Regions from separate parts of the Rheinheimera sp. MMS21-TC3 genome, predicted to be linked through region 2. Evidence: predicted binding sites of a transcription regulator. Region 2 holds the regulator's gene; the other holds the start of a gene.
The links. Region 2 encodes FNR, which switches genes on or off when oxygen is low (the NO sensors DNR and NnrR bind a similar motif). Its sites were predicted from a motif close to TTGATNTANATCAA; they were not measured.
Positions count from the first base shown of each region.

Region 1 (7,506 bases), 480 kb from region 2:
ATTAGAAGCCAGACTGATAACGCTTATGTAAAATGTTAACTCGTTTTACATAAGCTTGGGTCTCTGCAAAAGGAGGGATCCCTTGGTGCCGTCTGACTGCTGTGCTACCGGCATTATAAGCGGCTAAGGCTAAATCTATATTATTATCATACTGCTGCAGTAATTTAGCTAAGTACTGGCTACCGGCTTGAATATTTTGGCTTGGCATACTAGCATCAGTTACGCCCAATTCTTCAGCTGTTTTAGGCATTAATTGCATTAAACCAACAGCGCCTTTTTTGGAAACAACACTAGGTCTAAATGCTGACTCAGCATGAATAACAGCGCGAATTAGTGCTGGATCTAAATTATGCTTAATTGCTGCAGAATTAATTAATTGATTATAAGGCCGAATATAAAGTGGCGTAGTAAACCAATTAATATTTGAGTTAGGATCGCAAGCAAAGCAATCATAATACAATACCTTGTAGCTTAGATTTAGAGGCTGTCTATCTGAAAATAAAACAGTGCCATCGGCTTTTTGAGCACTATAAATGGTATACTGTGCTGTCGAATTTGATTTTTTGCTTGGCATCTTTACTGCTGGTGCAGACTTTGATGGTGACAGTTTATGTACAGGTTTTTTATCTTCTTTAGCTTGCAGCATAAGCGAAGTAGTAGCCACTGCGAGCAAAGCAAGATAGCCAAATAGCATTTTAAACAAATAATACCTTACTTAGCATGGTTGATTATGTTTTATTGATATTGCTAACTAGCTTAGTAAAGCACTTACATAGTTAGAACTCAAGCTAGCTGCGATACAATGAATATCCTTTCGTTATAGTCTAGGCTAAAATTACTAACCTATAAATCACATTCTTTTTTCAAAGTTGCTTTATCATGACACTAAGACTAAATCGTACGGTTGTGATTGCTTTTGCCGGAGTGCTATTAGCAATGGCAACTATTCAATCCGGCGCTTCTATTGCTAAACAGCTATTTCCTATAGTTGGGCCTGAGGGCACAACGGCACTGCGTCTTGGATTTTCCGCTATCATATTATGGTTAGTGTTTAGGCCATGGCGAGCTATGCCCAAAGGCCGAGATATGCGTGCCATTGCATTTTATGGTATTTGCTTAGGTGGCATGAATATTTTGTTTTATTTAGCTATAGAGCGTATTCCTTTAGGTATAGGTGTAGCATTAGAGTTTACCGGCCCTTTAGCAGTTGCCTTAATAGGCTCTCGGCGCAAACGTGATTTAATATGGGTTGGTTTAGCTATTGCTGGAATTTTATTACTCTTACCAGATATGCAAGGTGAAGAAGCGCTAGATCCTGTTGGTGTGGTCTTAGCCTTAGCCGCTGGCGCTTGTTGGGCAGGTTATATTTTGTTTGGTAAAAGAACAGGGAGTCAAGCATCTGGAGGCATAACGGTTGCTTTAGGGATGACCGTTGCAGCAGTGTTTTTAGTGCCTATTGGCTTTGTTAGCCAAGGTATGGCAATACTTAGCTGGGAAGTTATTCCCTTAGGCTTTGCTGTGGGTATTTTATCCAGTGCCTTACCTTACTCCTTAGAAATGGTGTCGTTACGTAATATGACTTCACAAAGCTTTAGTGTGCTAATGAGTATGGAGCCAGCAGTGGCCGCATTAGCAGGTTTTTTAATTTTAAGTGAGCAGCTTACTTTATGGCAATGGTTAGCAATATTACTGGTTATTTGTGCTTCTTTAGGTAGTGCATTAACTGCTGAACAGCGGCCATAAATTAGCAGAGCTCAGCCATTGGATAAAAAGAATAGAGTCGATAAAGTTTGATCTATTACAATACTTATAAGTATTAATTATTGGATAATAATAGTTAATTGATGCAAATGGAGAAATCTAATGAAGCATGTTTCAGATTTAATGACTGCAGATCCCTTTTGTGTAGAGCGTGGCGCTAATTTAAAAGATGCCCATGATTTAATGCGCAGTAAAAATGTTCGGCATATTCCTGTTATAGACACTAATGGTGAGCTAGTAGGCATGCTGACACAAAAAGTGTTAGTGGCTAAAGTAATGTCATTAGTAGCCCAATTTGGCGCGGCTGAGTTAGAGCGTAAAGAAAAACAACAGTTAGTTACCGATATTATGCTAACAGATTTTGTCAGCGTATTGCCTAGTACTACTTTACTTGAAGTAACAGAATATTTTGTGACTAATCGCCATGGCTGTTTACCTATAGTAGACGACAGCAATAAGATTAAAGGAATTCTAACCTCATCTGACTTTGTTCGTTTAGCGGTAATTCTGCTGAAACAAAGTACTTAATTTACTAATGTAAACTAGCTAACAAAAAGCCCTCAGCAGAGGGCTTTTTTATATTAAGTATTTAATATCCCTACAGGATATTTAGCTCTTTTAATAAGCTGTCAGCATTATCAATATGCTGCATTTGCCACAGCATAAAGCGTGAGTCTACTTGGATTGAACGGGTATTATCATTATTAAAGTCCCAATCTGAGATGATTGAGTCTAAGGTACCATCAAAGGCTAAACCAACTAGTTCACCTTTACCGTTTAATACTGCTGAACCTGAGTTACCACCAGTAATATCTAAGGTTGCTAAAAAGTTGACTGGTACTGAGTTTAAGCTATCTACTTTATAGTTACCAAATTGCTTAGCAGCAATGGCCTCTAGTTGCTTTTGTGGCGCATTAAACTCACCTTCACCTGTTGCTTTAGCACTAATACCGCGCAGCGTTGTGAATGGCGCCCAAGCATTACCATCTTCATTGCCATGAGCTCGGCCTCTAACATTACCGTAAGTGACACGTAGGGTGCTGTTTGCATCTGGATAGACGGCCTCACCTTGAGATTGCATAAAGGCAATTTTAGCGCGCATATAGTTAGCATAGGCTTGTTGAATTTTACCTGCTAACTCTTCATCTGCCGCTTCTTGCTTTAAGTCTGATTTATATAAAGCAATTGCCGCTTTTACAAAAAAGTCATTACTGGCTTTGTAATCAGCGATAGAGCCTTGCAATAAAGCTTGACGGTTAGCTAACGAAGTCAATCCGGTAGCATTATACCAACTATCAATTAATGCGATTAATTGCTGTTGGCTCATATTATCTTTAATACCCATAGCTTTATCAAACTCAGCATTACGCTGCTTTTTGTTTTGGCTGGCATACTTAGTTAAATTATGCAGATCAAAGGCTTTTTCAACATTGACATCAAAATTACGCTCCATACCCGCTATAAAAGCTTTATAACGTGGGAAATCACGCTCTTGATAGCCAGCTTTACGCTGTGCATTTGGTTTAGTATTTTCGTGAGTTAAACGATGTAAAGCGCGGGCTAAGCCTAATAATCGCGGTGTAGCATTGTTTAATAAATATTCTGCTCGATTTTGTTCATGCCGTTTTTTTAATAGCGTTTCAATTTCGGCTAAATCTTTAGCATAGGCTTTCTTATTGCTACGGCTACTATTAACCCATTGGGTTAAGGCTTGGTGCTGTGCAGTTTTACGCTGTAAAAAATCGCTATTAGCAAAGCTATCTAGCATGCCTTGACGATTTTTCATGTAGTTATTTAAGCCGGCTTTACGACTAGCATATTTTAATTCAGCATCTTTATTATTAGCCGTTTCGCGGGCAATAATATCTAGGCTATCTTTAAACTGCTGAACTGTATTTGGGTAGCTCCACTGGAATGTTTCGCTAACTTCGCTTGGTAAGCGGTGACGGTTAGTACGCCCAGGGTAGCCAAGTGCCATAACAAAATCGCCATCATTTAGGGCATCGGTGGCAATTTTTAAATGATAATCAGGTGTGTAAGGCACGTTATCTACACTATAGTCAGCAGATTTGCCTTCAGGGCTAACATAAGCACGATAGAAGCTATAATCACCGGTATGACGTGGCCACATCCAGTTATCGGTATCACCACCAAACTTACCTACACCAGAAGGGGGAGCATGGACTAAACGTACGTCTTTAATTTCTAATTGTTTAATTAAGTAATACTCTAAGCCACCATAATAAGATGCCACAGTACAGCGATGACCAGCATCTTGTTCGCAGTCGGCTACTAAGCTTTTTTCATTAGCTTCAATAGCGTCTAAGCGTTTCTTACCGCTTAGCTTAGCGGTTTTAGCATCAACAACTTTGTCAGTGACATTATCTACCGCTTTTGTAACAAAAATTCGGCTGCCTGGCGCCGCTGATACTTCATCACTAAAGCTGTTAGCTAAAAAGCCATTAGCTAATAAGTCATTCTCTGGCGTTGAGTTATGAGCAATGCTGCCATAAACACAGTGATGGTTAGTCACCACTAAACCCTGATCTGAAACAAAAGATGCAGAGCAACCGCCTAAACTTACGATAGCGCCCATTGGAAATTCGGTTAGTTTAGTTAAACTCGCAGGGTCTAGCGCTAAACCTGCAGTTTTTAATTTATCAGCAATTTCGGGTAATTGCTGTGGCATCCACATGCCTTCATCGGCAATGGCAAAGCTGCTGGCTAGGGCTAGCATAAGAAGTGTTTTTTTCATGGTTGCTCTTCTAGTTGTAATGTTAATGGAATAAAGCCTGTAATCAGGCCTATAGTCCATGCCAGAGTAGGGGCTTGTCAATATGCAGACAAAGCCTGTTACATTTAATTTAGCCAGATGAGCAATTTTTAACGAGGAACAGCAGGATAAAACAAGGTTTTGCTATGCTTAACCCGATTTTTGCCGCTGCTGTAGTACCTGTATTACATCATTTAAAGCTAAGTCTTGGCTGCGCAGTAACACCAATAAATGGAAAATTAAGTCTGCCGCTTCGTTTTTTAATTCTTCGCGATCGCCAACCGTGGCGGCAAGTGCGGCCTCTACACCTTCTTCACCCACTTTTTGCGCCATTCTTTTTACGCCACTGGCGAATAAACTGGCGGTGTAACTGCTGGTTATATCGCCGTTTTGTCTTGCAGCTATTAGTTGTTCTAATTGATATAAAAAACTCAACTGCGGGCTGTTCTGGTTGTTATCGGCCCAGCAGCTTTCATTACCTAAATGGCAAGTCGGCCCCTTAGGCAGGGCCAGCACTAATAAGCTATCGGCATCACAATCTGCGGTAACACTGACTAAATGTAAAAAGTTGCCTGAGCTTTCGCCTTTACACCATAAGCGTTGTTTGCTGCGACTATAAAAGGTGACCTTTTTACTATTTAAGCTTTGCGCTAGTGCTTCAGGGCTCATATAAGCCTGCATCAACACCTTACCTGAAACAGCGTGCTGTACTATGGCGGGGAGTAGTTGATTTTCAGGCCAGTTAAGCTGACTTATTTGCTGTTTATTCATGCTAAACCTTATTTCTTCTAGATTGGGCGAATGCTAATGCCATCGGCAATTAACTTGGCTTTTAATTCTGCAATGCTAATTATGCCTTTATGAAAAACGCTAGCAGCAAGGGCAGCATCGACATCGGCTTGCTTAAATACATCTGTAAAGTGCTGCAAGGTGCCGGCACCGCCACTGGCAATTAGGGGCACTTTACAAAGCGGACGTAAACTTTGTAATTGTGCGATATCGTAGCCTTGGCGCACACCATCTTGGTTCATGCAATTTAAAACAATTTCACCAGCACCGCGTTGCTGCACTTCAAGTAACCAGTCGCGAGTAAGCCATTGGGTTTTCTGCGTCCGGTTTTCATCACCCGTAAATTGAAATACCTGATATTGGCCAGAGTCTTGATCAAAAAAGCTATCTATACCGACGACGATACATTGGCGACCAAAAGCTTGGCTTAATTCGCTTATTAGCTTAGGGTTAGCTAAAGCTGGGCTATTAATTGAGATTTTATCTGCGCCCATTTCTAATATTTTAGCGGCATCAGCAAGGGTTTTAATGCCACCAGCAACACAAAACGGAATATCTATTACCTTAGCAATACGTTGCACCCAGCTTTTATCAACAGTACGGTTATCGCTTGATGCGGTAATATCATAAAACACTAGCTCATCGGCACCGGCTGCGGCATAACGTTCGGCCAGTGGTACTATATCGCCAATAATTTCATGATTACGAAACTGCACGCCTTTTACGACTTTGCCATCGCGAACATCTAAACAAGGGACTATCCGTTTTGCCAGCATTGTATTGCCTCCGTTAGGCTAAATTTGCCCTCTAACAAAGAGCGACCCAAAATAACACCGGCTACGCCACTGCCTATTAAGGCTTTAATATCATCAAGTTGACCAATGCCGCCTGAAGCTTGCCACTGTATTTGTGGATAAGCCGCGGTAAGTTCTTTATATAAGCTGACATTAGAACCGGTTAAGGTGCCGTCTTTACTGATATCTGTGCATAACACATGCTTAGCACCAGCGGTAATATAGTCAGTTAAAACTTGCTCTAAAGTGACAGAAGACTGTTCAATCCAGCCGTGTGATGGCAAGGTTTTCTCGCCTTGCTCATTAATAGCCACATCCAGTGCTAGCACTATTTTGTCACTACCGTATTTTTGTAACCATTGCCGAACTAAAGCGGGTTTACGAATAGCTAAACTGCCAATGACCACTCGGCTTGCACCGGCTTGTAATAAGTCGATAACATCTTGCTCAGAGCGCACGCCACCGCCAACTTGAATATTTATAGGCGAAGCGGTCATTAGCTGCTGAAGTAAATTTAGTTGCCGTTGCTGTGCATCTTTCGCGCCAGCTAAATCAACTAAGTGCAGCCAAGTGGCGCCTTGCTCTGCGTACTGATTGCGCAGGCTTAACGCACTAACATTATATTCAGTGCTATTGTCATAACGGCCTTGGTACAGCCTAACTACATTGCCGTCTATTAAATCTATTGCTGGAATAATCATAATTGCCACTTTAAAAAGTTATCTAATAATTTTGCGCCGGCTTTGCCAGAGCGCTCAGGGTGAAATTGTGCACCTGTAATATTGTCTTTCGCGATTAATGCCGAAAAATCCTCGCCATAGTGGCAGCGAGCGATAGTGTGCTCGCTCGGTGCTACAACAAAACTATGAACAAAATAAAAGTAATCTTGCTTAGTTATACCGTTAAGCAAAGGGTGAGGCTCAATATGGCTTAAAGTATTCCAGCCCATATGCGGTAAACGAACCGTTTGGCTTGGCATTGCGGTTACTTTGCCGGGAATTATCTTTAAACAATCAACATTACCCTCCTCACTGTATTGGGTAAGTAACTGCATGCCTAAGCAGATCCCTAATACCGGTTGCTGTAATTGTTGCAAGGTCATTATAAGATCCGCTTGTTGCAGTTTTGCCATGGCATTATTAGCCGTGCCGACACCGGGTAAAATAACCCGCTTAGCCTGTTTTATTAGTTTAGTGTCACGACTAACCGTTGCATTTGCGCCTAAACGCTGACAAGCAAAATAGACCGAACTGATATTGGCACAGCCGGTATCAACAATAACTAAATCTGTAGCTAAGCCAGTCATTACAATACACCTTTAGTGCTGGGCAGGGCATCACCTGATACCTTAATGGCTTGGCCTAAAGCCCGACCAAAAACCTTAAATAA
Region 1 covers NZ_CP135084.1:2,163,509-2,171,014, reverse strand. The annotation lists gene RDV63_RS10590 (PilT/PilU family type 4a pilus ATPase) at 1-5, shown strand, start outside; gene RDV63_RS10585 (lytic transglycosylase domain-containing protein) at 2-694, opposite strand; gene RDV63_RS10580 (DMT family transporter) at 880-1,743, shown strand; gene RDV63_RS10575 (HPP family protein) at 1,864-2,289, shown strand; gene RDV63_RS10570 (S46 family peptidase) at 2,360-4,516, opposite strand; gene hisIE (bifunctional phosphoribosyl-AMP cyclohydrolase/phosphoribosyl-ATP diphosphatase HisIE) at 4,685-5,305, opposite strand; gene hisF (imidazole glycerol phosphate synthase subunit HisF) at 5,323-6,099, opposite strand; gene hisA (1-(5-phosphoribosyl)-5-[(5-phosphoribosylamino)methylideneamino]imidazole-4-carboxamide isomerase) at 6,081-6,818, opposite strand; gene hisH (imidazole glycerol phosphate synthase subunit HisH) at 6,815-7,423, opposite strand; gene hisB (bifunctional histidinol-phosphatase/imidazoleglycerol-phosphate dehydratase HisB) at 7,423-7,506, opposite strand, start outside.
Region 1: the regulator FNR is predicted to act here: its motif matches at 1,791-1,804, upstream of RDV63_RS10575 (HPP family protein).

Region 2 (7,506 bases):
GTTTAAAGCTATATACTGTATATCTGAGACAGGCTCTGCGTCATCATTAGCTTCAAAACCAACTGGAATGGCAGAGATACTTGGCTTATCAAAAGCGATATCGCCCTCACTAATAGCGGTTTCTTTACTTAAATTAGCAAAATCAAATAAATTTCTATCCACCATGTGAGATGGCACTATGTTCTGCATAGATTGAAACATAGTTTCAATTCTGCCCGGAAAGCGCTTATCCCAATCTGTCAGCATCTCTTTTACCACTTGGCGCTGTAAGCCATCTTGCGAACCACATAAGTTACACGGAATAATAGGGAAAGCTTTAGCTATTGAATATTTCTCTATATCTTTTTCTTTACAATAAACTAAGGGTCTAATAACCACATGTTCGCCATTATCGCTAACCAGCTTAGGAGGCATAGACTTCATTTTGCCGCCAAAAAACATATTTAAAAATAGGGTTTCTAAAACGTCATCGCGGTGATGGCCTAAGGCAATTTTGGTTGCGCCTAATTCTTTAGCTGTACGGTATAAAATACCGCGGCGTAAGCGTGAACATAATGAACAGGTTGTTTTACCTTCCGCAACTTTATCCTTAACAATTGAATAAGTGTCTTCGTTAACAATAAGGTATTCAACTCCTAACTCGCTTAGATAATTAGGTAATACCTCTTCCGGAAAACCAGGTTGCTTTTGATCTAAGTTGACAGCAATGATGCTAAATTGAATTGGTGCAGACTTTTGCAGGTTAAGTAAAATATCTAACATAGTGTAAGAGTCTTTACCACCAGACAGGCAAACCATGACCTTATCGCCATCTTCAATCATATTAAAGTCGGCAATCGCTTGGCCTATATTACGCCGTAAGCGCTTATGTAACTTATTAAAACTATATTGTGCTTTGGTTTGCGCTGCGTGAGTCATAATTGTCAACCTAAATCTAAAATGGCGCACATTATAACTAAGGCAACGCAAATACCAAAGTATCCCAGCATTAAAACAGGGTTAAGTTTAGCTTTTCTGTAGTGGGCTAATAAAATCAGCTGGTTTTACTGCAAGAACATCACAGTCTAACTGGTCAATAACATGCTCTGCTGTGTTGCCAATAATTGCCGCTGAAAGACCAGTACGACCTATAGTGCCAATAACCACCATCAGGGCATCATACTCTTTAACAATATTAGGAATGGCATCCTCTGGCATGCCTTCAATTACATGGCATTGTTCAGCTGGTATATCAAATTGCTGGGCTAGTTTAGCGACAGAGTCAATGTGATGTTGCTTCATAGACTGACTGTATTCTTGTGGATTAAATTCGGGTATTTCAATGGCAATATTAACGGGAGTACCAGGGAAGGCATTAACCAAATGCACTTTAGCATCAAGCAGCTTTGCCACTTTAACCGCTTTACTAATAATACGTTGGTCAAGATTAAAGTGATGCTCCTGCTCGCTACCGGCGTGTACAGCCGCAATAATATTGCGGCGTTTAGGCCACTCATATTCTTTAATTAGTAATACAGGGCAGGGGCACTTGCGCAAGATATGCCAGTCAGTTGGCGTGAAAATCATCGACTTCAACACATCATGGTCATGGGTTCCTTTAACCACTAAATCAATTTGTTGCTCAATAGCGGCATGGACTATAGCTTCAAAAGGGCGATTATGCCAAACCACTAAAATTTCTATATCTAAATTATCGGTATTTTGCTTATTAATTAATTGCTTTATCCAATCTTCTCTATCAGTAATGACGGCTTGGCGCATAGCTTCACGCTCTGTACCAGATAGCATAGTTGTCAATTCATAAGAAAAGTCATATACCGCTAAGAACACTGTTAAGCGACAAGCTTGAAGCTTAGCAAGTTGTATTGCGCGATTAAGCGCTTTTTGTTGCTCAGCGGCAGGATCTAACACTACTAACACTTTGCTATAAGCTGACATCTTTGACTCCTAATCATAAAACACCTAATAGTATTTACTTTTAGTATAGCCACTCGTGTTACTTTTGCTGGTAAAAAAAATTGATATTAAGCTAAATTAGCACCGTGCAGATAAGGATGCCAGCTCGGTTAACTGGTTGAGATTAATAATTTTAATTAATTTACCGTCAACAGCGATAAGTTGTTCTTTATTTAACTTACTTAATAAACGACTAACTGTTTCTACGGTTAAGCCTAAGTAGTTGCCTATATCACTGCGGGTCATGGTTAGCCTAAACTCTGTACCAGCAAAACCTCGACTAGCATAACGTTGCGATAGTTGTTTAATAAAGCTTGCGAGCTTTTGTTCAGCAGACTTATGATTTAACAACAGCATCATTTGTTGATCTGCTTGAATATCTTGGCTCATCAAGCGCATCATTTGTTGTCTAAGCCTAGGAAGTTGGCCTAATAATACATCTAGATTAGTGAGAGGGATCTCGCATACCATAGCTGTTTCTAAGGCTTCTGCATAACTTGGATGATGTTGGCTATTAAAAGCATCAAAGCCAAGAATATCACCAGGTAAATGAAAGCCCGTAATTTGTTGTTCACCTTGATTGGTTAGGGTAAAAGTTTTAAACGTACCAGAACGTACAGCAAATAAGGATTTTTGTGGCATACCTGCTTCAAATAGCATATTGCCTTTATGAAATGGTTTTTTGCGTTGAATAATATCGTCAAGTTGGCTCATTTCAATTTCATTTAATGAAAAGGGTAAACATAACTGACTAAAACCACAGTCCTGACACTTTAATACAGACTTTTGCATGCTAGCCCCTTAGAAATTCACCTAGGTTATAAGACTAAATAAATAGACGTGCCGCTGCAAGCCATATTGTATAAACACCATAACAGGCTAATATAAATGCTGTTATGTATCTTAGGGTTAAATTGTTTTTTATCTGAGTTAACTTTTGTGCAGCAATACCTGAGAGTAAGATAGCCGGTAGAGTGCCTAAACCAAAAGCAAACATCACCATAGCTCCCGAGCTAGCACTACCGCTTACTAAGCTCCAACTTAAGGCACTATAAACTAAGCCACATGGTAGCCAGCCCCAACATAAACCATATAAATAAGCTTTTTTAGTCGAGTCTAAGGGTAAACAATGTTTAGTAAGAGGTTGAATATGGCGCCAGATCCCTTGGCCTAGTTGTTCTAATTTAAGCAAGCCAAACCAAAGTTTACTGATGTAAAGTGCCATAGCAATTAATAAGCAACCTGCTATTAAGCGCAACCATAACATAGAGCCACCAGCAACTTGCATAGCACTAGCGCCAAAATAACCAACAGCAGCGCCAAATAAGCTATAAGTAGACAGCCGGCCCAAACTCAATATAAATTGTAACCAAAGCCTTCGTTTCAGATTTGCGTTTGGCATTGCTAGTTGTAAGGCGGCGACTATACCACCGCACATGACTAAACAGTGGCCACTGCCTATAAAGCCGATTGCTATAGCCGCAATCAGATCACTATTCATTAATTATTCGACTGCTTGTTATTAGCAGTGCTCTTAGTAGCGGTATTGTTTTTGGGTTTTATGTCTGCGTTGTTATCATCAAATAAGATACTAAAACCTTGTTTTTCAAGATCATCAAATTGGCCTTTACGTACTGCCCAAAAAAATACCGTTAAACCAAACACAACAAAAACAATGGCAATTGGAATTAAAATGTAAATTACATTCATTTTTTTAATAGCCTTAAAGAGTTTGATACAACTAACAATGAGCTAAAGGACATACCTAGTACTGCGATATAGGGTGAAACAAAGCCGGCAACAGCTAAGGGTATTATAATGAAATTATAGCCAACAGCCCACGCAAGGTTTTGTTTAATTCGCCGTTTAGCAATAGTACTGCCCGTTAATAAAGTCGATAACAAACTAAGATCGGGTTTTAATAATACCACATCTGCTTGGTTTTTAGATAAGTCTGTGCCGGACTCTAGTGCAACAGAAACATGAGCGGCATGAAAAGCGGGGCTGTCATTAACACCATCACCTAACATCATAACCTTATGGCCTTGGGTAACTAAATTTTGAATTTCTGACACCTTTTGTTCAGGTGAGCAGCCTTTAAACATGAGGTCAAAACCCAGTTGTTGTTGTAATTGTTCGGCTTGGCTAGAACTATCACCGGTTAACATAATTAATTGATAATTATCTGCTTTAAGCTGTTTTAATAAGGCTGGGATTTCAGGACGCAGCGCATCTTGCAGGCTAATGCTAGCTATTAAACGCTGCTCTATACTGACATATACCATAGCATCAGAATAAATATCGACATTACAGAATTTAGCACTGCCTACTTTAATCTGTTGCTGTTGATAAATAGCACTAATACCGCCACCAACAGTGATATTAATGTCTGTTAAATTAAGAGGCTGCACATAATGTTCAGCAAATGCCTTGCCTATAGGGTGTTCTGAATTCAGTTCTAGATTAGCAATTAAATTTAATAATTGTTCACGGCTGTAACTGTCGTCGATTAAATTAACCTGGTTTAGTGAAAATTGACCCTGAGTTAAGGTACCGGTTTTATCAAAAACAATATGAGTAATTTCGGGCAAGGCATCTAGTGCTTCACTATTTTTAACTAAAATACCTTGTCGATTTAATTGGGCTAAAACACAGGTTACAGCAGTAGGCGCAGCTAAACTTAACGCGCAAGGGCAGGTTGCAACCAACACGGATAAGGTAACCCAAAATGCCCGATCGGCATCTAACCAAAAATACCAAAGTACAAAAGTTAACACCGCAATAATTAACAGCTTTTCAATAAAGTTTTGCGCCAGTTTATCGGTTTTTTGTAGTAAAGCGGGCTTTTGACTAAAAGTACGATACTGCAACGCAATAATTTGTCCTAAACGTGAACTGGCTAAGCCGGAGCTAACTTTAACTTGTAGCAAACCGTTATGATTTAAACTGCCCGCTAGTACAGTGTCATGACAAGATTTATCTATAGCACGATATTCACCAGTTAGCATTGACTCATCAACAGTACTGTTACCACTAACGACTTGACCATCTGCAGCTATAGTTTCGCCTGGCCTAACTAAAATTATATCGTTAGGATTTAAGCGCTTGGCAGATACAATACTAGGCTCACCTGCAACCATTAAAGTGGCGCTTATTGGCATGATTTTTAATAAATTACTGGTGGCATCTCGTGCTTTTGCTCTAGCGCGGTATTCAAAAAACTTGCCTAGTTGCAATAAAAAGGTAAACATACACACCGATTCAAAATAGACTTCACCGGTATTAAATATAGTGGCATAAGCTGAAGCGCCAAAAGTATAGTAAATAGCTAAGCTTACTGGCACATCCATATTTAACTGACGGCTTTTTACACTGCGCCATGCACTATGTAAAAAAGGCACTGCAGCATAAGCCACTACAGGTATAGTTAGTAATAGACTAATCCAGCGTAAATAACCTTGATGTGATTGTTCAATACCAGTGTAGTCACCAAAGTATAAACCAAAGGCTATCGTCATTACCTGCATCGAGATAATGCCAGATACCGCTAAGCGTTTTAAATAAAGATTAAGTTCTTGCTTAAAACTTTGCTCTTCTGCATCAGCAATAAAAGGGCTGGCTTTATAGCCTATGTTTTGTAGAGCTGTGATTATATGGCTAAGCGGCAAGCTGTCGGCTTGCCAAAGTAAATAACAACGTTGAGTAGTAGAGTTAACATTTACTTTGGCTACCTCAGAAAATTGGCGTAACTGTTTTTCAATTAACCAAGCACAAGCAGCACAACTAATACCTTCAATAGATAATTCAATTTCTGTTAAATCGCCATGCAGCTGGCTAATATCGGCAAGTACATCAGCAGAGTCATAATGCTCGAGTTCATTTTTAATAGCATCAGGTAAGGGGATCGCTTTAGCTGCGGGTTCAGTTCTAAAGCGATAGTAGTCAGCTAAGTTACTGTCAATGATGGTTTGAGCGACAGCTAAACAGCCCGGGCAACAAAAGTCCCGCGCTATATCATCAAATATAAGCGTAAAATCAGTCCCCTCAGGAACCGACTCATGACAATGAAAACAGCGAGTAACACTCACAATATTGTCCCGTTAATAACCTAATTTAATTTCTTCGATAGAAGGTAGGGTTAAATTAGCGCGTAATTTCCACGCTTTTGAACTATCAGATACGACTAAGCGCCATTTACCATCTAAAGTGTGGGGGAGTGTGGCAACATAAAGTAATTGGCCACTGCGTTGAGCTTCAACATCAAAATCTTTAATTGCCATAGTGGGATGGTAAAAAGCCAGCTGCATTACATCGCCAAGAGTTTCATTTTTAGCGAAACGGATAATAATCTGGTTACCAGCAATTAATACTTTGCCATCTAAATTACGTAATTCAGCTTCACGATATAAGGCTAGCTGCTGATTAATAGCTTGGCCTTTTTTATAGTAATCATCAACCACTAAATCAGGTACATTACCTTGCATTAGCATTATAGTATGTGCCGCTTTTAGTGCAGTAAAAACAGGGATAGCAATTAATAGCCAAGGCCAAAACTGCTTATACCAAGGCTTTATTTCTTGCGGCATAACAACCTCATTAACTTAAGATAGTAATAAGCCCCATTATTGGGGCTTAACATAACAACTAATTACAGTAAGGTACTATTATTCAGCAGGTTTTTCAGGGTTAGCCAAACGGTACACATAAGCTGTTAAGATATGTACTTTATCTGCACCCAAGGTTTTTTGGAATGGCGGCATTTCGCCAAAACGACCTAAATGAATACTCTCACTTACTGCTCTGGCGGAGCCGCCATATAACCAAATATTATCGGTTAAATTAGGTGCGCCAAAAGGTAAATTATGGGCTAGGCTACCTTTACCATCCATACCGTGACAAGCAGCACATAAAGCAAATTTCGCTTTACCAGCATTGGCATCAACTTGATTAACTTCACGACCAGACAAGCTAAGTACATAAGCTGTCATTTCCTTAACACCTTGCTCACCTCCTAATGCCTCTGTCCAAGATGGCATAGCTGCTTTACGTCCAAACATAATGGTTTCTTTAATTTTGTCTGGAGTGCCGCCATATAACCAATCATTATCGGTTAAATTAGGAAAGCCTTTTTGCCCTCTGGCATCTGAACCATGACATAGCGAACAGTTTTGCAAAAATAAGCGCTGGCCTATTTTAATAGCATCATCATCATAAGCTAAGTCAATAACATCACGCTGGGCAAACTGTTGAAATATAGGGCCGTATTTTTCGGTAGCTATTTCAACTTCGCGATCTAACTGTACTCTATTACCTTCAGCTCTATTTAACTCAACCGCTGCACGAGACTCTTCTAAGCTTTTAATACCTTGGTTAGAGCTAGTCCAATTTAAAAGGCCTTTATAGTTACCCAAACCTGGATAAAGTGCTAAATAAAACACCGACCAAATAATGGTTAAATAGAATAAGTAAGTCCACCAGCGAGGTAGGGGATTATTTATTTCTTGAATACCGTCAACAATATGATCGGTCGCTTCACCTTCAGGTACGTTT
Region 2 covers NZ_CP135084.1:1,685,163-1,692,668, forward strand. The annotation lists gene ttcA (tRNA 2-thiocytidine(32) synthetase TtcA) at 1-918, opposite strand, end outside; gene uspE (universal stress protein UspE) at 1,006-1,938, opposite strand; gene fnr (fumarate/nitrate reduction transcriptional regulator Fnr) at 2,035-2,748, opposite strand; gene RDV63_RS08410 (sulfite exporter TauE/SafE family protein) at 2,783-3,457, opposite strand; gene ccoS (cbb3-type cytochrome oxidase assembly protein CcoS) at 3,457-3,666, opposite strand; gene RDV63_RS08420 (heavy metal translocating P-type ATPase) at 3,663-6,044, opposite strand; gene RDV63_RS08425 (FixH family protein) at 6,057-6,542, opposite strand; gene ccoP (cytochrome-c oxidase, cbb3-type subunit III) at 6,621-7,506, opposite strand, start outside.